DNA from 3 places in the Streptomyces sp. NPDC001889 genome. Region 2 is predicted to be linked to each of the others. Evidence: riboswitches for the same ligand, from Rfam matches in the RefSeq annotation. Region 2 holds a riboswitch; each other region holds the start of a gene.

Region 1 (6,340 bases), on a different contig from region 2:
CCCCGGGCGGCTACTGGTCGCCGGGCCCGACACACGCGCCCACACCGGCGGGGAGGGCGCCCGGTACGCGGGGGTGCGCTTCGCCCCCGGGACCGCGCCCGCGCTCCTCGGCGTCCCCGCGCACGAGGTGCGCGATCAGCGGGTGGAGCTGGCCGACCTCTGGGGCGCGGCCGTGGCCCGCCGGCTCGCCGAGCGGATCGACGCGGCGGCCGACCCCGCCGCCGCGCTGGAGGAGCTGGTGCTCCGGACGGCCGCCGGCGCGCCGGACCCGCCGGACCCCGTACTGGAACGGATTGTCCGGCATCTGGACAGCGGGCAGACGGTCTCCGCCGCCGCCCGCGCCGTCGGCCTCGGCGCCCGGCAACTGCACCGCCGCTCGCTCCACGCCTTCGGCTACGGACCCAAGACCCTCGCCCGGGTGCTGCGGCTCCAGCGGGCCCTGGCCCTGGTGCGCCGGGGGGTGCCGTTCACGGCGGCAGCGCTCGCCGCGGGCTGCGCCGACCAGGCACACCTCGCCCGGGAGATGCGCGAGCTGGCCGGGACGACCCTCACCGCCTACACCGCGTCCCGCCGCCCCTGAGGAGACGGCCTAGTCCTCTTCCGTGCCCGCGTCCGCGAACAGCGAGACACCGCAGCCGTCGGGGTCCAGCACCACCGCGTAGCGCTGCCCCCACACCGCGTCCCACGGTTCGAGATGGCTCCGGTACCCCGCGGCGACCAGCTCCGCGTGGACGGAGTCCACCTCGGCGGCGGTGTCGCAGCGGAAGGCGAGCCCCAGCCGCTCGCCCCCGGTGGGCCGGGTCCACCCGGGGTCGAAGGAGCGGATGGTCTCCTCGGTGTCCCAGAGCACCCGCACCCCACTGGGGAGCGTGGCCTCGGCGTGCGGGGCGGAGTCGGCGCCGGAGGGGACGTCCAGGCCGAGCCGGCGGTAGAAGGCGAGAGACGCGGCCATGTCGGAGGCGACGATGCCGATCGAGTCGAAGCGCGGAGTCATGCCCCCACCGTAGGCGGGCCCCGCGCCGCCGGTCTTGAAGGAATCGGACACCGGCGGGGGCTCCGCCGGTGTCCGTACGGTGGTCAGCGCGCCGTGGCCGCCGTCCGGCGGGCCCCGGAGCGCGCCCCGGGGGTGAGCAGCCGTTCGGCCAGATGGCCGAAGACCAGACCGAACACCGCCCACAGCGTCACCTGGATCGCCAGTGTCGCCAGCCGGAACTCCCAGACCACTGCGGCCGGGAAGTCCTTGGGTACCTCGTTGTACGAGGGCAGGAACGCGAACGCCAGTCCGGTGGCGGCCACGAACCCCGCCACCGCCGCCACCGTCGCGTTCCAGTTGCCCAGCCGGGGCGCGAGACGCCTCCCGGTGATCAGCGCCGCGAGCCCCAGCAGCACACTGACCACCACCATCAGGAAGTACACCGCCGTCCGCTCCCCGATGGTGCCCGGGTCGCCCACCGCCGGCGGGTTCGGCGGGTACTTCAGGAACGGCACCACATACAGCGTCAGCAGCCCGCCGAGGGCGACGAACGCGGCGGTGGCCCGGGGGCCGAAGCTCCCGGCGCGGCCGATGGCGGCGCAGTGGGCGAGCGCGGCGATACCGCCGACCGCGACCCCGAAGACCAGCACACCGGTCGCGAGACCGGCCGTGGACTGCACGGCCCGGCTGACGAGTTCCTCGCCGCCGTGCCCATGGCTGTGGCTCTCCTCGAACGCGATCGCCGCGTCCACCGGCCCCTCACCGAGGAAGTACGCCACCACCAGGGCCACCGCCCCCGCGATCAGGCCCGCGAGCATGCCCCGTACCAGCAGGGCCCGTACGGATATGGAGTTCATCGCAGGCCGCCCTCAGTGGCAGGGGAAGCCGAGCAGATGGCGTCCGTCGTGGACCCATTCATGGACACCCTCGCCGGAGACGAGGGCGGTGGCGCCCTGCTCGGCGCCGACGAAGTAGAGGAGGATCAGCATGAGGATGCCGACGAAGGCCGCCCAGGGGGCGAGTTCCTTCCAGGAGACGGGGGTGACCGCCGGTGTGGCGGTGGGGGCGGGCACAGCGGATTGAGCCATGGCAGAACCTCCTGAGGGAGCACGCGTCCCGGTCGTGGTGCCTGGTGCCGCAGACGAGGGCGCGGGGTCTGACTTCCCGCGTCGGTGCGGGTACACAGTGGCGCGACCGTGCCGGATTCCCACCGGACTTCCATCACACTCTCGTCATGTCCACGCGACCGTACCGCTTGCGGGCGGGCACCGCTACGGCGCGGGGTGGCCGGAAATGACGGTACGGATGATGATGGTCGCGCCGGTGGCGACGGAGGCCCTCCGCGAGGCCCGCTTCGAGGCGGGCGAACCGCCGGACGAGGCCGGTCTGGTGAGCGCGCGGGCGGCGGCCGGAGGGCTGCCGAGGGCGGACCGGGCGGTGTCCGGGCCGTCGCCGCGCTGCCGGCTGACGGCCCGGGCGCTCGGGCTCGCCGCCCGGGAGGCGCCGGAGCTGGGCGAGTGGGACATGGGCCACTGGCGCGGCCGGAGCCTCGCGGAGGTGAGCCGGGACGAGCCGGACGCGGTGGGGCACTGGCTCACCGACCCGTCGGCCGCGCCCCACGGAGGGGAGGCGCTGACCGCGCTGTGCGCCCGGGTCGGGGGCTGGCTGGACGCGCTGCCCCCGGATACCGGCCGGCTCGTCGCGGTGGTGGACCCGGCGGTGGCGCGCGCCGCGCTGGTCCACGCGCTCGGCCTGCCGCTGCCCGTCTTCTGGCGGCTGGACATCGCGCCGCTGACGCTCACCGAACTCAGCTCCCGGGCCGGGCGCTGGAATCTGCGCTGCGGCACCCGGCTCCTCAGAGAGCCGTGAGGGGTTCGGCGCCGTGGGCGCGGTGGAGCACCTCCAGGAAGTCCGGCGCGGCGGGCAGTGCCGCCGAGCCGATCCGGCGCACCGCCACGCCCGGGGTCCAGGAGTTCATCACCACCGCCCCCGACAGCCCCGGCAGATCGGCGGGGGTGACGTCCCGCACCTGCTGGGGGACGCCGAGGTGGGCCAGTTGCCGCCGGAGGATGCCCATGGTGGTCCCGGTCAGGATCTCGGCGCGGGGCCACACCACGGCGGTGCCGTCCCAGAAGGCGAGGTTCCAGATGGTGGCCTCGCTGAGCCGGCCGCGGCGGTCGACGAAGGCGGCGTCGTCGAAGCCCTCCGCGGCGGCCTGCCGCAGGAGATGGGTCTTGGCGACCTCGCCGACGTGCTTCACCGCCGGGAGGAAGCGCTCGTGCTCGACGGTGGTGAGGGTGAGCGGGCCGGCCGGGCCCGAGGAGGGGGGTGCGGTACGGACCAGTACCCCGGGTTCCACCTCGGGCCCGGCGACCGTGAACTCGCCTGCCGGGGAGAACACCGTGGCGGTCAGCGAGAGATCGCCGGGTCCGGCCGCGGCCACCGCGGCCCGGAGACGGGAGCGCACCCGCTCCTCGGGGAGCGCCCGCCCGAACAGCACGACGGAGGCGGCGCGCAGCCGCTCCAGATGCAGATCGAGCCCGCGGACGCCGCCGTCGCGGACCTGCATGGCGGTGAAGTGGGCGTGGCCGGCGAAGGCGAGGGGGGAGAGGGCGGGGGTGGTGGTGGGGTGGCCGTTGAGGTGGACGACAGAAGGGGGCATGGGGGTCACTCCCGTGGTGAGCGGGCGGTTGCCCGTGCCCCGACGCTAAACCCTCACACCGATGTGAGAGTCAAACCCCCACCACCCACCCGTGATACCGGCCCCCGCGCCACGGTAGCCCGAGCAAACCCAGCCCGTCTGGGGGCACCTCCCGGAGGCAGCTCCGGGGGAGTTTGAGGACGGACCCTGTGCGACAGGGTGCCCGCACCCCGCGGGCCACGGTCGGGGGCCGGCCCCCGAACCCCCGCTCCTCAATCGCCGGAGGGGCTGGGGTGTGCTGCCTCAGCCGCCGGAGGGGCTGAGAGATCCAGCCCGTCCGGCGTTTGAGGACGGACCCTGGTCCACAGGTGCCCGCACTGTGCGGGCCACGGTCGGGGGCCGGCCCCCGGACCCCCGCGCCTCAATCGCCGGCGGGGCTGGGTGGTGCTGCTCAGTCACCGGCGGGGCTGGGTGGTGCTGCTCAGTCACCGGTGGGGCTGGGGGTGCGGCTCAGCCGCCGGAGGGGCTGGGTGGTGCTGCTCAGTCACCGGTGGGGCTGGGTGGTGCTCCTCAATCGCCGGAGGGGTTGGGGTGTGCGGCTCAAACGCCAGTGGGGCTGAGGGGGGTGCCTCAGACGGCGGAAGCGTTGGGGGGTGCGGCGTGGCCGTGGGCCAGGAGGGGGAGGGGTGGGGGGTAGGCCAGGGGGTCGAGGGGGACGTCCTCCTCGCACACAGGGGAGGCGCACTCGCAGGCGAAACGGGCCACCAGGCCCGCCCGGGGCGCCCACGCCCGCCCCAGGAACCCCCGGTACTGCTCCGCCACCACCCCGTTCGCGTACCGCAACAACCCCCGCCGCCCCTCCGCCGTCCGCACCCCCGACAACTCCCCCGCGAAGAACCCCTCCACCTCCGCCAGGGTCTCGGCCACCCCCCGCTCCCCGTCCACCCGCAGCACCGCGCCCCCGTACTCCTCCACCTCCGCCTCGATCACCCGCACCAGATGCCGGTAGAGCGCCAGCGGGCCCGGCTCCAGGCCGCGTTCCGCGAGGCGGCGGCGCTGGACCTCAGGGGTGGGCAGCAGCCACAGGGCGCGGGGTCCGGCGAACCGGGGGGTCACGGGGGTGCCCTCCACCACCGTCGGCGGCGACGGCGGCAGCGCCCGCACATCCTCCGCGATCATCGCGCCGCGCTCGTGGTGCAGCGACATCGCGAGCAACTCCTCCTCCGGCGCCGACCACCGCTCCTCCCGGGGAAGCGCCTCCCAGCGGATCGCCGCCCGGTGCCCCGCCGCGATGGCCCGGTCCCGGTGCTTCCAGGTGTGCGCGTCGGCGCCGTACCAGCGCAGACCGTGCCGCCGGGCCAGCAGCCTGGCCACCGTCGTCTTCCCCGCGCCGGGCGGCCCCCCGATCCACAGGCTCACTCCTCGTGCCCCGGGATCGGCTGCTCCGTCCAGATCACCTTCCCGTCCGGGGTGTAGCGCGTCCCCCACCGGTCCGCGAACTGCGCCACCAGGAACAGCCCCCGCCCGCCCTCGTCGGTGCTCGCCGCCTGCCGCAGATGCGGCGAGGTGCTGCTGTGGTCCGACACCTCGCAGATCAGCGTCCGGTCGCGGATCAGCCGCACCCGGATCGGCCCGATCGCGTAGCGGATCGCGTTGGTGACCAGCTCGCTGAGGATCAGCTCGGTCGTGAACGCCTCTTCTCCCAGATCCCATTCACCGAGCTTATGGGTGACCGCGTTCCGCACCTCGCCCACCGCCGACGGGTCCGACGCCACCTCCCACTCCGCCACCTCCGCCGTGCCCAGCACCCGGGTACGGCCCACCAGCAGCGCGATGTCGTCGCGCGGACGCTCGGGCAGCAGCGCGGCGAGCACGGCCTCGCAGGTCTCGTCGGGGGTGCGCTCCGGATGCCCCGCCACGGTCTCCCGCAGCAGCGCGAGCCCCTCGTCTATGTCGCGCTCCCGGTCCTCCACCAGACCGTCGGTGTACAGCACCAGACTGCTGTTCTCCGGCAGCTCCAGCTCCAGCGTCTCGAACGGCAGCCCGCCGAGGCCCAGCGGCGGCCCGCCGGGCACATCGGCGAAGACGGCCGTGCCGTCCGGGCGCAGCACCAGCGGCTGGTGGTGCCCCGCCCGGGCGACCGTGCAGCGCCCGGACGCCGGGTCGTAAATGGCGTACAGACAGGTCGCCCCCGTGACCTGGGACTCCCCGCCCGCCGTCTCCTCCGCGTCGATCCGGGCCACCAGCTCGTCGAGGTGCCACAGCAGTTCGTCGGGCGGCAGATCGAGGGTGGAGAAGTTGTGCACCGCCGTGCGGAGCCGGCCCATGGTGGCTGCGGCGTGCAGCCCGTGCCCCACCACATCGCCCACGACCAGCGCCACCCGCGCGCCCGGCAGCGGAATGATGTCGAACCAGTCGCCGCCCACCCCGCCGGCCCCGCCGAGCCCCGCCTGCGCGGGCCGGTAGCGGTAGGCGACATCCAGGGCGGTCTGCTCCGGCACCCCGCGCGGCAGCAGACTCCGCTGAAGCGTCACCGCCATGGTGTGCTCACGGTCGTAGCGGCGGGCGTTGTCCACGCTCACCGCCGCGCGGGCCACCAGCTCCTCGGCGAGGGACCTGTCCTCCTCCTCGAACGCCTCGGACGTCTCGGAGCGCCAGAAGATGGCCACCCCCAGGATCGCCCCGCGCGCCCGCAGCGGTACCGCGATCATCGAGTGGAAACCCGC
Region 2 (6,340 bases):
GGCCGGCGCCGGCGGCGCGGACCCCGGCGCCGAAGGCCCCCGGGACCACGAACCGAACGGAGTCCTCCCGTGACCACGCCCGCCCCCGACCCCGCGACGGGCCGCCCCCGGCTCCCCGTCGCCACCCCGGGCCGTACCCGCCGCGAGGTGGTCCGCCGGCTGTCCCGCCGGCGCGGGCGGCTGACGGTGACCCTGCTCGCCCTGCTGGCGGGCACGGCCGTGTCGCTGACCGCCCCGCCGCTGCTCGGCGCGGTGGTCGACGCGGTCGTCGACCAGTCGGGGCGCGGCCGGGTGACCGCCCTCGGCGCGGCCCTCGCCGGCGTCTCGCTGACCGGTGCCGTGCTCACCCTCCTCGGCGGCCGGATGCTGGTCGGCCTGGTCCAGGACACCCTGGCCGGTCTCCGCGAGGAGGTCTTCGACGCGGCGGTACGGCTGCCCGCCGACACCCTGGAATCCACCGGCAGCTCCGACGCGGTCTCCCGGGTCACGGGCGATGTCGAGGCCGTCTCCGAGGCCGCGTCGGGGGTGCTGCCCGACATCACCGGCGCGGGCCTCACCATCGTCCTGACCGTGGCGGGCCTCGCCGTCCTCGACCCCCGGCTGGCCCTCGCGGGGCTGGTCTGCCTCCCGCTCCACTGGTACGCCACCCGCCGCTTCCTCGCCCGTTCGCACCGGGTGTACGGGGACATCCGGCGGCTGGAGTCCGCGCGCGGGCAGACCGTGATCGAGGCGGTGCGGGGCGCCGAGACCATCCGGGCGTACCGCACCCAGGGGACGCATCTGGCGGAGCTGGACGAGCGCGGCGAGCGGGCCATCGCGCGGCAGCGGGACGGGGTGCGGCTGCGCAACGGCTTCTTCGGTCTGCTGAACACCGCCGAGTTCCTGGGCCTGGCGGCCGTCCTGGCCACCGGGTACGCGCTGCTCGGCCGGGGTGCCATCACCCTGGGGACGGCCACGGCGGCGGCCCTCTACTTCCACCGGCTGTTCGGGCCGGTGGGGCTGCTGCTGACCAGTCTCGACGACATCCAGCGCGCGACGGTGGGCCTGGCCCGGCTGGTCGGGGTCACGGACCTCGCCCGGCCCGGGGGCGCGGACCCTCGGTCCGCGCCCCGGGCGCGGCCGGCCCCGGCGATCGCCGTCACCGGGGTCTCCCTCACCTATGGCGGCGCGGCCCGCGCGGCGCTGCGCGACATCACCCTCACCGTGCCCGGCGGCGCGACCGTCGCCCTGGTCGGCGCCAGCGGTTCGGGCAAGAGCACCCTGGCGCGGCTCGTCGCCGGGGTGGGGCGGCCGGACCGGGGGCGGATCACGGTCGGCGCGGAGCCGGAGGACGGGCCCCGGTATCTCGTCACCCAGGAGATCCATCTCTTCGGCGGCACGCTCGCCGACAACCTCCGGCTGGCCAGGCCGGGCGCCACCGACGCCGAACTGGTCGCGGCGCTGCGGGAGACGGGGGCCGACTGGGCGCTGGAGCCGGGCCGGGGGCTCGACGCGGTCATCGGCGGTCCGGACGGCGCGGCCCTGGACGACGGGGCGGTCCAGCATCTGGCGCTGGCCCGCGCGCTGCTGGCGGACCCTCCCGTCCTCGTCCTCGACGAGCCCACCGCGGAGTCGGGCCCCGAGAGCCGGGCGGCCCTCGGCGCCGCTCTCGAACGGGTCACCCGCGACCGGACGAGTGTGATCGTCGCCCACCGGCTGGAGCAGGCGCTCGGCTGCGACCTCGTCGTCCTCCTCAAGGACGGCCGGGTGGCCGAGCAGGGCACCCACCGGGCGCTGCTGGCCTCGGGGGGCGAGTACGCGGCACTGTGGCGGGCGTACACCGACCACACCGACCACACCGACCACACCAGCCACACCGACCACAGAGAACACACCAACCACACCGGCCGCGTCCGCCGCGCCGACGGCGCGCGGGCAGAGCCGGAACCCCACGCCGACCAGAACAGCGCGCCGGTGCCCGGCAGCGGCGCGGCAACCGACAAGGAGCACTGAACCATGGAGATCTACCGCGCCACCGTGGCCCGGGTCACGCCCCTCACCGCGACCATGGTCCGGGTGACCCTGACCGGCGGGGATCTGCCGGACTTCGTCTCCACGGGCGTCGGCGACGAGTACGTCCGGCTGTTCTTCCCGCACGGACCCGACCGGCTCGACCTCTCCCTGCCGGTCGCGGCGGACGGGAGCTGGGAGACCCCCGAGGGCCGCCCGACCGCCCCGATGCGGACCTACACCATCCGCGCGGTGCGGCCCGAACGCGCCGAGATCGATATCGACTTCGTCCTGCACGACCACGGGGTGGCGGCCACCTGGGCCGCGGCGGCCCGCCCCGGTGACCCGGTGGGTCTCAACTCCCCCACCGCGCTCTACGACCCGCCCGCCGACCTGGCCCGCCAGATCCTGATCGCGGACCAGACCGGGCTGCCCGCCGTCGCCCGGATTCTGGAGAACACCCCGGACTCCGTCGCCACCAGGGTGATCCTCGAAGTCCCGGACGAGGCGTCCGTACAGCCCCTCCCGACCCACCCGGGCACCAAGGTCACCTGGACCTACGGCGGCAACGGGCACTCCCCGAGCCGGCTCGCGGAGCTGGTCACCACGGCACTGCCCGAGGACAGCGATCTGACGGGGACCTACCTCTGGACGGCGGGCGAGACCACCGCCCTGCGCTCCGTGCGCAAGCACCTCCGCAAGACCCTGTCGCTGCCCTCCGGCCGTTTCAAGGTCGTCGGCTACTGGGTGCCGAACGCCGACTCGTGGACGGAGCGCTGGGAGGCCCTGCCCGCGACCGTGAAGGCGGAGCTGGAGGCCCTGTGGGAGGCGCCGGCGGAGGACCCGGAGGACGTCGCCATCGCGTACGAGGACCGGTTGAGCGGGCTGGGTCTCTGAGCGGCCGGTGCCGCCCCGCCCGGCCGGGGTCCTCCGGGGCCTCCGGGACGCTGCCCCGGCCGGCTGCCGCCCGCGCGGTCAACGAGGAGTGACGGCACCGCCGTTGGGCGGCGCGGCGCCGGACGCGTCCCATGGCGCGGCCGGCGCGGGGCGGCGTACCATGCGGCAGCCCTGGTCCTCATCAGGGCCGCGGTCGCGCGTGTGCACGGCCCGGGGAAGCCGGTGGGAGTCCGGCGCCGGACCACAGCCGCGAGGGGCTCCCGCACATCCCGAGCCGGGCCCCCGGTGTGCCGCGCGGACCGCCAGGACCACGCCAGGAAGGCAGTTCATGCGCCGCCCCACCCTGATTCGCCGTACCGCCGTCGCCGCCGCGGCCCTCGGTCTCGCCCTCACCACCGCTCCCGCCACCGCCACCGCCCACCACGCGCCCACCACGACCAACGCCCCGGTCAAGGTGCGGCTGACCGTCACCGGCCCCGACGGGGTGCTCTTCCAGGGGAGAGTCAGAACCAAGGGCCATGACGTCACCACCGCCACCGGTGGCACCCACGCGTGCGACGGCACCAACGGCGGAGCCCATCCGACGGCGGTTCCCACGCCCACCGCCGCCCTCGACGACGCGGCGCGCAAGCACCACTTCACCTGGGACGGCGCCTGGTACCCCTCGTTCGAGGACTTCTTCGTCGAGACGATCAAGGGCGTCAGCGGCGGCGGCAGTGCCTACTGGAGCATCGCGGTGAACGGCACCCCGACCCCGGTCGGGGGCTGCCAGTTCAAGATCCGGACCGGGGACCGGGTGTCGTTCACCTGGACCGGCTTCTGATCCGTCCGCCGATCCGGCGCCCCCGGCGGGGGCCCGTGAACCCGTTCGGTTCACGGGCCCCCGCCGGGCCGGCGGTCAGGCTCCCCAGCGCAGGGCGATCGTGTCCCCGACGTTGATCACCCGGGCGCGGGAGGCGGCGGCGAGGGCCGAGCCGTCCGTGCTCACCTTCCAGGTGCCGGAGCCGCTGTTGGCCTTGCCGTTGAGCGCGGTGATCGCGCCGGTGCCCGACGAGGGCGTCACGGCGGTCACACAGCCGGCCGGTGTCGCCGCCGAAGCGGCGGCGTCCAGCACGTTTCCGAGGGTGGTCGTGGCGCCGGTGGGCGTGAGGGCCACGGAGCAGACCTTGAGCGCCCCCGCGCCGTCGTCGACGGTGAGGGCGAGTTCGGTGGCCGTCCCCGGGGTGAAGGCGCTCGCCGCCACCCATCGCGGCGCGCCCGCCGTGACCGGCGTGGGCGGGGCGGCGGTGAAGCCGCCGCCCGCGACGGCGCGCAGGGCGTCGACGGAGGAGTAGGCGGAGGGCGTGGTGTCGGTCGGCTTGTACTTGAAGCCGCCGCCGGGGTTGTACTGGTTGGCGATGAGGAAGTCGACCGGGGTCCTGCCCATCGAGGTGAGGAAGTCGCCGGTCTGCGGGTTGATGCCACAGGCGTTGAGCCCGGCGACGGCCCAGCCGTTGGAGTTGGTGTTGGCGCCGTACAGGGAGTCGAAGGCCCCGTTCGCGGGGAGCAGTCTGGTCTTGAGGAACGCCTTGGCCTGCACGATGTCGGCGTCCGTGTTCGGGACTCCGGCGGTGCACAGGGCCGCCATGGCGGCGCCGGTCATGTCCACGTCGCTGGGTGCGTTGAGACGGGTCGGGTTGCCCTCGGCCTTCTGGTAGTCCCAGCCGCCGTCGTTGTGCTGGTTGGCCCGGACCCGGGTGGTTATCCGGTCGGCGAGGGCCTGGGGGACGCGCTGGGCGCCGCTCTGCGTCCTGGCCCCGTTGAGGGCGAGCGCGGCGAAGACCGTGCCGTTGAAGTTGCCCGAGGGGCCGAAGTAGCCAGCCTCGGCGGTCTGCCAGTAGCCGTAGATGTCCGCGATGAGATTGCGGGACGGGGAGACCCGGGCCGGGTCGATGCCCGCGGCGTAGGCGTTCAGCGTGGCGCGCTCGTAGTCCGTGACGACCGGGGTGGCGGAGGGCCAGGCCGCGGTGGAGAGCAGGTTCCGGTAGACGGTGCGGGCGTTCTTGGTGGTGTCGCCGCCGGGGGCGACATCGGCGACGGCGGTGCCGGCCGCGGCGAAGGCGCCGAAGGCCCACTCGCTGGAGAGGCCGGACCCGGCGTAGGAACCGTCCGCGGCCTGAAGGGACTTGAGGTAGGCGACACCGTTCGTCTTCGAGGTGGCGATCTGCGCGGGGGACGAGGTCGCGGACGCGGGGAGCACGGTCAGGGCGAAGGCCCCGAGCGCGGCGGGGATCGCCAGGGCGAGGCGTCGGGAGGTCGGAGGACGGGACATGGGGGCCACTCCTGTGATGACAGGGACTCCGGCGGCACCCATGCCGAAGGGAGCCCTCCCGGCCGGGGGGTGCGGGGCCGTCGTCCAAGCGCGTGGTACGGCGTCGAATGCTGCTTCACCGCATGGGCATTCGGGCTCGGTACGGCCCTCGTGCCGTCCCACACCGCTGCGCGTCAGCCCCGGATTCGCACCGGATTCCCCCATGTGGCAGCCCTGGACGCTACCGGAGAGACCACCCGGCCACCAGAGCGGGAAGCACAGCGGCCCCGGACCGCGCGGGTGGGATTCAGGTCACCTTGACGCTGTCTTCGTCCGCGTGTTCCAATCCCGCTGATACAGACTCAACTTCAGGGAAAGCCGGTCGAATTCCGGCGCTGACCCGCAACCGTGGGCCCGGCAGCAGCCGGGCGAGCCGGATTGCCTGAAGGACTGATTCCAGCGAGAAGCGCCGTCGCGGACTACGGCGTGGTCGACCGGCTCTCCCCGTGCCCCGCTCGAACTCGAAGCGGACGGAGCCCCTCCGCCACGCCCTGCCGCCCGGAGGACACGAGGGGCCGTGGTGGGGACAGGCGTACGGAGACGGTGGGCGGGCCCGGCCGCGCTGGTGACGGCGGTGGTCCTGCTCGCGGGCACGGGTGTGTCCCTGGCCGCCGCTCCCCCGGCCGCGGCCGATCCGGTCAACCGGTGCACGGCCACCCGGGGCGCCATCGTCGCGGTGGACTTCGGCCCCTTCGGCGGCGGTGTCGCGCGCGGCTGCGACACCACCCCCACCACCGGCTACGAGCTGCTGCGCGAGGCCGGTTTCACCACCGCCGGGACCGGTCACGACGGCCCCGCGTTCATCTGCCGGATCGGTCACGGCTCGTTCGACTCCGGCAGGCAGTACCCGACTCCGGCGACCGAGGACTGCGTGCTCACCCCGCAGGCCACCGCGTACTGGTCGTACTGGGTCGCCTCGCGGGACGCATCGGAGTGGAGCTACAGCCATCACGGGGCGATGGACCGCCGGCCGAAGCCGGGCGACGTGGACGCGTGGGTCTACGGCGGCACCGACGTCGGCGGCAGCACCGGCAAGCCGGACTTCAGCCCCGACGAGGTCCGCGCGGAGGGCCTGCCACCGGCTCCCGACCCCGAGGCCCCCGC
Region 3 (6,340 bases), on a different contig from region 2:
CCATGGCCGCCGTCACCGTGCCCCCGGCCGGCACCCCGGCGCAGGACGGCCTCAAGACCACCATCGCGGCCTCCCCGGCCGCCGCCCCCGAATCCGGCCCGGCCAGCCCGGCCGCGGTGTAAGGACAGATCAGCATGAAAATCGACTGGGCAGCTCTCGGCTCCGTTTTCGGTGTGAGCCTCGTGGCCACCGTCGTTCTGGTGGGCCTGTTCACCCTCGGCATCATCGGCATGAGCAAGCAGGCGACGGCCTCCGGCGGCGGCGGCTCCGTGGCGCTGGCGCGCACCGGTGCGTACACCTGCTTCGCGCTCTGCGTGGCGGCCATCACCTACGGGATCTATCTGATCGTCACCTGACGGCGGGCCCGGACCGCGCGCGGTCCGGGCTCTCCGCGCTCATCGACGGCAGACGGCCGGGCCGGTCATCCTCAGGGACGACCGGCCCGGCCGTCTGCCGTCCCGGGTCCGGGACGAGCAGCGCGGCGCTCCCCGGGTGTGGGGCTCAGCACAGTGCCCCTTCGCAGGTCAACGGCAGGTTGACGGCTGTTCTCACAGCGTGGTGGACTGCCGGGGCCATTACGGCGGCAGCAGAGGAAGCCGGTGCGAATCCGGCGCGGTCCCGCCACTGTCACCGGGAGGAGTCCCGGGAGCCAGGAACTCTCGCCGCCGATCACGTCGAACCAGGGCGCGGACACCCTGAGTGAGGACATATCGCCATGCCCGGCCGCGGCCACGACCCTGCCCCGACTCCGAGAAGGATCTGCCCGCCCCGGCCGGTCCGGAGCGGAACCCCGGCCTGAATCGATGCGTGCCGACCGTGTACTGAACCGTGCCGACCGCGTTTTCGCGTACGGCGCCGGGGCCGGCCTCCTCGGTGACCTGCTGCTCGGCGATCCCCGCCGGGGCCATCCCGTCGCCGCGTTCGGACGGGCCGCGGGCGCGGTGGAGCGGGTTCTCTGGCGCGACCACCGGGGGTGGGGCGCTCTGCACACCGCCGTGTGCGCCGGAGGCGCCGCCGCGGCCGCGCACCTCCTCGCGCGCGGCACCCGGGGGGCGCCCGCGCTCTCCCTCGCCCTGACCGCCGCCGCCACCTGGACCGTCGTGGGCGGCACCTCGCTGGGCCGGGAGGCCAGGACCATCGGTGCCGCGCTCGCGGCCGGCGACGTGGAGCGGGCCCGCGCGCGGCTGCCGCATCTGTGCGGGCGCGATCCGCAGTTCCTGGACGAGGGCCAGATCGCCCGGGCCGTGGTGGAGTCCGTGGCCGAGAACACCTCCGACGCGGTCGTCGGCGCCCTGGTGTGGGGGGCGGTGGCGGGGGTGCCGGGCCTGGTGGGGTTCCGCGCGGTCAACACCCTGGACGCGATGGTGGGGCACCGCTCCCCGCGCCACCGGCGGTTCGGCTGGGCGTCGGCGCGGCTGGACGATCTGGCCGGCTGGCCGGGGGCCCGGCTGACGGCCGGGCTCGCCGTGCTCGCGGGCGGGGACGCGCGGGGAGCCGTCCGGGCGTGGCGCCAGGACGCGCACCGGCACCCCAGCCCCAACGCGGGCCCGGTGGAGGCCGCGTTCGCGGGGGCGCTCGGGGTGCGTATCGGCGGCACCCTGTCCTACGGCGGCCGGGTCGAGCACCGGCCCGTGCTCCATGGCGCGGGGCGGCCCGTGGAGGTCGCCGACATCGAACGGGCGGTGCGGCTGTCGCGCCGGGTGGGGCTGCTGGCGCTCGCCACGAGCGTGGTGGCACGGCCGTTGCTGCGGCGGGCCGTGACGGGGATTCAGCGGGGGTCCGGCGCACCGGCGCCGCGAGCGGGAGGAGACGGATGAGCACGGGAAGGCGCACCGGAGGCGGCCTGCTCGTCGCCGGGACGACGTCCGACGCGGGCAAGAGCGTGGTCACGGCGGGCATCTGCCGCTGGCTTGTGCGCCAGGGCGTGAAGGTGGCCCCCTTCAAGGGGCAGAACATGTCGCTCAACTCGTTTGTGACCCGCGAGGGCGCGGAGATCGGCCGGGCGCAGGCGATGCAGGCGCAGGCGGCCCGGGTCGAGCCGACCGCGCTGATGAACCCGGTGCTGCTCAAGCCCGGCGGCGACCGCAGCAGCCAGGTGGTGCTGATGGGCAGGCCGGTGGGCGAGCTGAGCGCGCGCGGCTACCACGGGGGGCGGCAGGAAGCGCTGTTCGGGCCGGTCATGGAGTGCCTGGAGGAGCTGCGGGGCAGCTACGACGCGGTGATCTGCGAGGGGGCGGGCAGCCCGGCCGAGATCAATCTGCGGCGCACCGACATCGTGAACATGGGCATCGCCCGCGCCGCCCGGCTTCCGGTGCTGGTCGTCGGGGACATCGACCGGGGCGGGGTCTTCGCCTCCTTCTTCGGTACGACGGCGCTGCTGAGCGCCGAGGACCAGCGGCTGGTGGCGGGATATCTGGTCAATAAGTTCCGGGGCGATGTGTCGCTGCTGGAGCCGGGTCTCGACATGCTCCACGGGCTCACCGGGCGGCGGACGTACGGGGTGCTGCCGTACGCGCACGGGCTGGGCATCGACGAGGAGGACGGGCTGCGGGTCTCGCTGCGCGGGACGGTGCGCGAGTCGGCGGTGGCGCCGCCGGTCGGGGCCGATGTGCTGCGGGTCGCGGTGTGCGCGGTGCCGCTGATGTCCAATTTCACCGATGTGGACGCGCTGGCCGCCGAGCCGGGGGTGATCGTGCGATTCGCGGACCGGCCCGAGGAGTTGGCCGACGCGGATCTGGTGATCGTGCCGGGAACGCGGGGCACGGTCCGCGCGTTGGAGTGGCTGAGGGAGCGGGGGCTGGCGCGGGAGCTTCTGCGCAGGGCGGCCGAGGGCCGTCCGGTGCTGGGGATCTGCGGCGGTTTCCAGTTGCTCGGTGAGCACATCGAGGACGAGGTCGAGTCGCGGGCGGGTTCCGTGACCGGTCTGGGGCTGCTGCCCGTACGGGTGCGGTTCGCGGCCGAGAAGACCCTTGCGAGGCCGACGGGCACGGCGCTCGGCGAGCGGGTGGAGGGGTATGAGATCCACCATGGCGTCGCCGAGGTGCTGGGCGGCGAGGCCTTTCTGAGCGGCTGCCGGGTCGGTGAGGTGTGGGGCACCCACTGGCACGGCTCCCTGGAGAGCGACGGCTTCCGGCGGCGGTTCCTGAGCCGGGTCGCGAGCGCCACCGGCCGGCGCTTCGTGCCCGCTCCGGACACGTCGTTCGGCGCGCTGCGCGAGGAGCAGCTCGACCGGCTCGGCGACCTCATCGAGGAACACGCGGACACGGACGCCCTCCTGCGGCTGATCGAGCGGGGCGCGCCCGCCGGCCTTCCCTTCATCGCGCCCGGAGCGCCCCCCGAGCCCCCGGCCCGGGAAGCGGTCCGAGCGCCCGGACGACCTGGAGCGCCCGTATGAACACCGTGCCGCCCGCCGCCGGAGGGCCGGTCGCCCCACCCCGCCCGTGCCCGTCACCGTACGCGCCCCACCCGCCGTATCTGTCGTATCCGTCAGAGCCGACCGAGGAGACCGCATGAGCACGCCCTACCCCTTCACCGCCGTCGTAGGGCAGGACGACCTCCGGCTGGCGCTGCTGCTCAACGCGGTGTCGCCGCGGGTCGGCGGGGTGCTGGTGCGCGGCGAGAAGGGGACCGCCAAGTCCACCGCCGTACGGGCCCTGTCGGCGCTGATACCGGAGGTGGAGGTGGTGGCGGGCTGCCGGTTCTCCTGCGATCCCGCCGCCCCCGATCCGGTCTGCCCCGACGGGCCGCACGAGGCCGGCGGGGGCACGGCGCGGCCGGCGCGGATGGTGGAGCTGCCCATCGGCGCGTCCGAGGACCGGCTCGTGGGCGCGCTCGACATCGAACGGGCCCTGTCGGAGGGGGTGAAGGCCTTCGAGCCGGGTCTGCTGGCCGACGCGCACCGGGGCATCCTCTATGTGGACGAGGTGAATCTCCTCCACGACCACCTGGTCGATGTGCTGCTGGACGCCGCCGCCATGGGGGCCTCCTATGTGGAGCGCGAGGGGGTGTCGGTGCGGCACGCCGCGCGGTTCCTGCTGGTGGGCACGATGAACCCGGAGGAGGGCGAGCTGCGCCCGCAGTTGCTGGACCGGTTCGGTCTGACGGTGGAGGTGGCCGCTTCCCGGGAGCCGGACCAGCGGGTCGACGTGGTGCGGCGGCGGCTGGCCTACGACGACGACCCGGCGGCCTTCGCGGCCGGCTGGGCGGACGAGGAGAGCGCGCTGCGGGAGCGCGTTCTGGCGGCGCGGAAGCTGCTGCCCGGGGTGCGGCTGGGCGATGGTGTGCTCCGGCAGATCGCGGCGACCTGCGCGGCGTTCGAGGTGGACGGGATGCGCGCCGACATCGTGATGGCGCGCACCGCCACCGCGCTGGCCGCGTGGGCCGGGCGGTCGGAGGTCCTCGCCGAGGATGTGCGGCAGGCCGCGCTGCTGGCCCTCCCCCACCGGCGGCGGCGCAACCCCTTCGACGCGCCCGGTCTGGACGAGGAGAAGCTCGACCGGACCCTGGAGGAGTCCGCCGAGGACGACCCCGACCCGGACCCCGACCCCGACCCCGACCCCGGCAACGGTCCCGGCGGCGGACCGGACAACGGCCCCGGCGGCGGACCGGACGGCGGCGGACAGCCTCCCCGGGAGACCCCCGAGACCCCCGAGACCCCCGGGACCGGTGGCCCGGAGCTGCCGTCCCAGGGCGGCGCGCCCGAGCGGCGGGAGCCGGAGGAGGGGAGTGCCGCCGGGGGCGCGGGCCGGGAGCAGCGCCCGGTCGGGGCCGGTGAGCCGTTCCGTACGAAGATGCTGAGCGTGCCGGGGATGGGCGAGGGCGCCGCGGGGCGGCGGTCGCGCTCCCGGGCCGAGCACGGCCGCACCACGGGCGCCCGGCGCCCCCGGGGACAGCTCACCAAGCTGCATCTGGCGGCGACCGTGCAGGCCGCCGCCCCGCACCAGCGGGCGCGGGGCCGCAGCGGACCGGGTCTGGTGGTCCGGCGGGACGATCTGCGGCAGGCGGCCCGGGAGGGGCGCGAGTCCAATCTGGTGCTGTTCGTGGTGGACGCCTCGGGGTCGATGGCGGCCCGGCAGCGGATGGGCGCGGTCAAGGGCGCCGTGCTGTCGCTGCTGCTGGACGCCTATCAGCGCCGGGACAAGGTGGGTCTGGTGACCTTCCGCGGCAAGGAGGCGGAGGTGGCGCTGCCGCCGACGTCCTCGGTGGACGCGGCGGCGGCCCGGCTGGATCAGCTGCCGACCGGCGGGCGGACCCCGCTGGCCGCCGGGCTGCTGAAGGCCCATGACGTGCTGCGGGTGGAGCGGATGCGCGATCCCGCGCGCCGCCCGCTGATGGTGGTGGTGACCGACGGGCGGGCGACGGGCGGCCCCGATCCGGTGGGGCTGGCGTCGCGTGCCGCCCGGCTGCACGCCGCCGGGGGCACGGCCGCGATCGTGGTGGACTGCGAGTCCGGCCCGATCCGGCTGGGCCTCGCGGGAACCCTCGCGGCCGACCTCCAGGGGCAGGCCGTCACCCTCGACGAGTTGCGGGCCGACGCCATCGCCGGCCTGGTCAAGAGCGTCCGGTCCGCCGGTGCCGACAGAAAGGCCGCGTAATGCCACAGGGACAGCCGTCCGTCGTACCGGACGACGGGCTCACCACACGTCAGCGGCGCAACCGTCCGCTGGTCTTCGTGCACACGGGGACCGGCAAGGGGAAGTCGACGGCGGCGTTCGGGCTCGCGCTGCGCGCCTGGAACCAGGGGTGGCCGATCGGGGTGTTCCAGTTCGTCAAGTCGGCGAAGTGGAAGGTCGGCGAGGAGAACGCGCTGAAGGTGCTGGGGGCGTCCGGCGAGGGCGGCGCGGTCGACTGGTACAAGATGGGCGAGGGCTGGTCGTGGGTGCAGCGCGATCGGCAGTTCAGCAATGAGGAGGCGGCCCGGGAGGGCTGGGAGCAGGTCAAACGGGATCTGGCCGCGGAGACCTACAAGCTGTACGTCCTCGACGAGTTCGCCTACCCCCTGCACTGGGGCTGGGTCGACACGGCGGAGGTGATCTCGGTGCTGCGCGACCGCCCGGGCAACCAGCATGTGGTGATCACCGGCCGGAACGCCCCGGCGGAGCTGCTCGGCTTCGCGGATCTGGTGACCGAGATGACCAAGGTCAAGCACCCGATGGACGCCGGTCAGAAGGGGCAGCGGGGCATCGAGTGGTAGCACGTCTCGTCATCGCCGCGCCGTCGTCGGGCAGCGGCAAGACCACCGTCGCGACGGGCCTGATGGCGGCTTTCGCCGCGTCGGGTCTGGCCGTCTCCCCGCACAAGGTGGGCCCCGACTACATCGACCCCGGCTACCACGCGCTCG

The links. Region 2 has a riboswitch for cobalamin ahead of ACWCRA_RS02840 (hypothetical protein). Riboswitches for the same ligand answer to the same signal wherever they lie in the genome.
Region 1: it holds a riboswitch for cobalamin, as region 2 does, so the genes downstream of both, ACWCRA_RS00290 (CbtB domain-containing protein) here and ACWCRA_RS02840 (hypothetical protein) in region 2, are expected to answer to the same signal.
Region 3: it holds a riboswitch for cobalamin, as region 2 does, so the genes downstream of both, ACWCRA_RS30820 (cobalamin biosynthesis protein) here and ACWCRA_RS02840 (hypothetical protein) in region 2, are expected to answer to the same signal.

What each region holds. Positions count from the first base shown of each region.
Region 1 covers NZ_JBSFER010000001.1:75,548-81,887, reverse strand. The annotation lists gene ACWCRA_RS00305 (DUF6597 domain-containing transcriptional factor) at 1-580, shown strand, start outside; gene ACWCRA_RS00300 (VOC family protein) at 590-994, opposite strand; gene ACWCRA_RS00295 (CbtA family protein) at 1,078-1,830, opposite strand; gene ACWCRA_RS00290 (CbtB domain-containing protein) at 1,843-2,061, opposite strand; adenosylcobalamin (AdoCbl) riboswitch at 2,114-2,207, opposite strand; gene ACWCRA_RS00285 (histidine phosphatase family protein) at 2,267-2,842, shown strand; gene ACWCRA_RS00280 (aminotransferase class IV family protein) at 2,829-3,635, opposite strand; gene ACWCRA_RS00275 (hypothetical protein) at 4,245-4,988, opposite strand; gene ACWCRA_RS00270 (SpoIIE family protein phosphatase) at 5,030-6,340, opposite strand, start outside.
Region 2 covers NZ_JBSFER010000002.1:238,145-244,484, reverse strand. The annotation lists gene ACWCRA_RS02860 (ABC transporter ATP-binding protein) at 1-73, shown strand, start outside; gene ACWCRA_RS02855 (ABC transporter ATP-binding protein) at 70-1,992, shown strand; gene ACWCRA_RS02850 (siderophore-interacting protein) at 1,996-2,886, shown strand; gene ACWCRA_RS02845 (DUF4430 domain-containing protein) at 3,215-3,709, shown strand; gene ACWCRA_RS02840 (hypothetical protein) at 3,785-5,197, opposite strand; cobalamin riboswitch at 5,301-5,440, opposite strand; gene ACWCRA_RS02835 (prenyltransferase/squalene oxidase repeat-containing protein) at 5,757-6,340, shown strand, end outside.
Region 3 covers NZ_JBSFER010000031.1:53,590-59,929, forward strand. The annotation lists gene ACWCRA_RS30810 (inorganic phosphate transporter) at 1-122, shown strand, start outside; gene ACWCRA_RS30815 (hypothetical protein) at 135-356, shown strand; cobalamin riboswitch at 543-681, shown strand; gene ACWCRA_RS30820 (cobalamin biosynthesis protein) at 804-1,817, shown strand; gene ACWCRA_RS30825 (cobyric acid synthase) at 1,814-3,394, shown strand; gene ACWCRA_RS30830 (putative cobaltochelatase) at 3,510-5,594, shown strand; gene cobO (cob(I)yrinic acid a,c-diamide adenosyltransferase) at 5,594-6,193, shown strand; gene ACWCRA_RS30840 (cobyrinate a,c-diamide synthase) at 6,187-6,340, shown strand, end outside.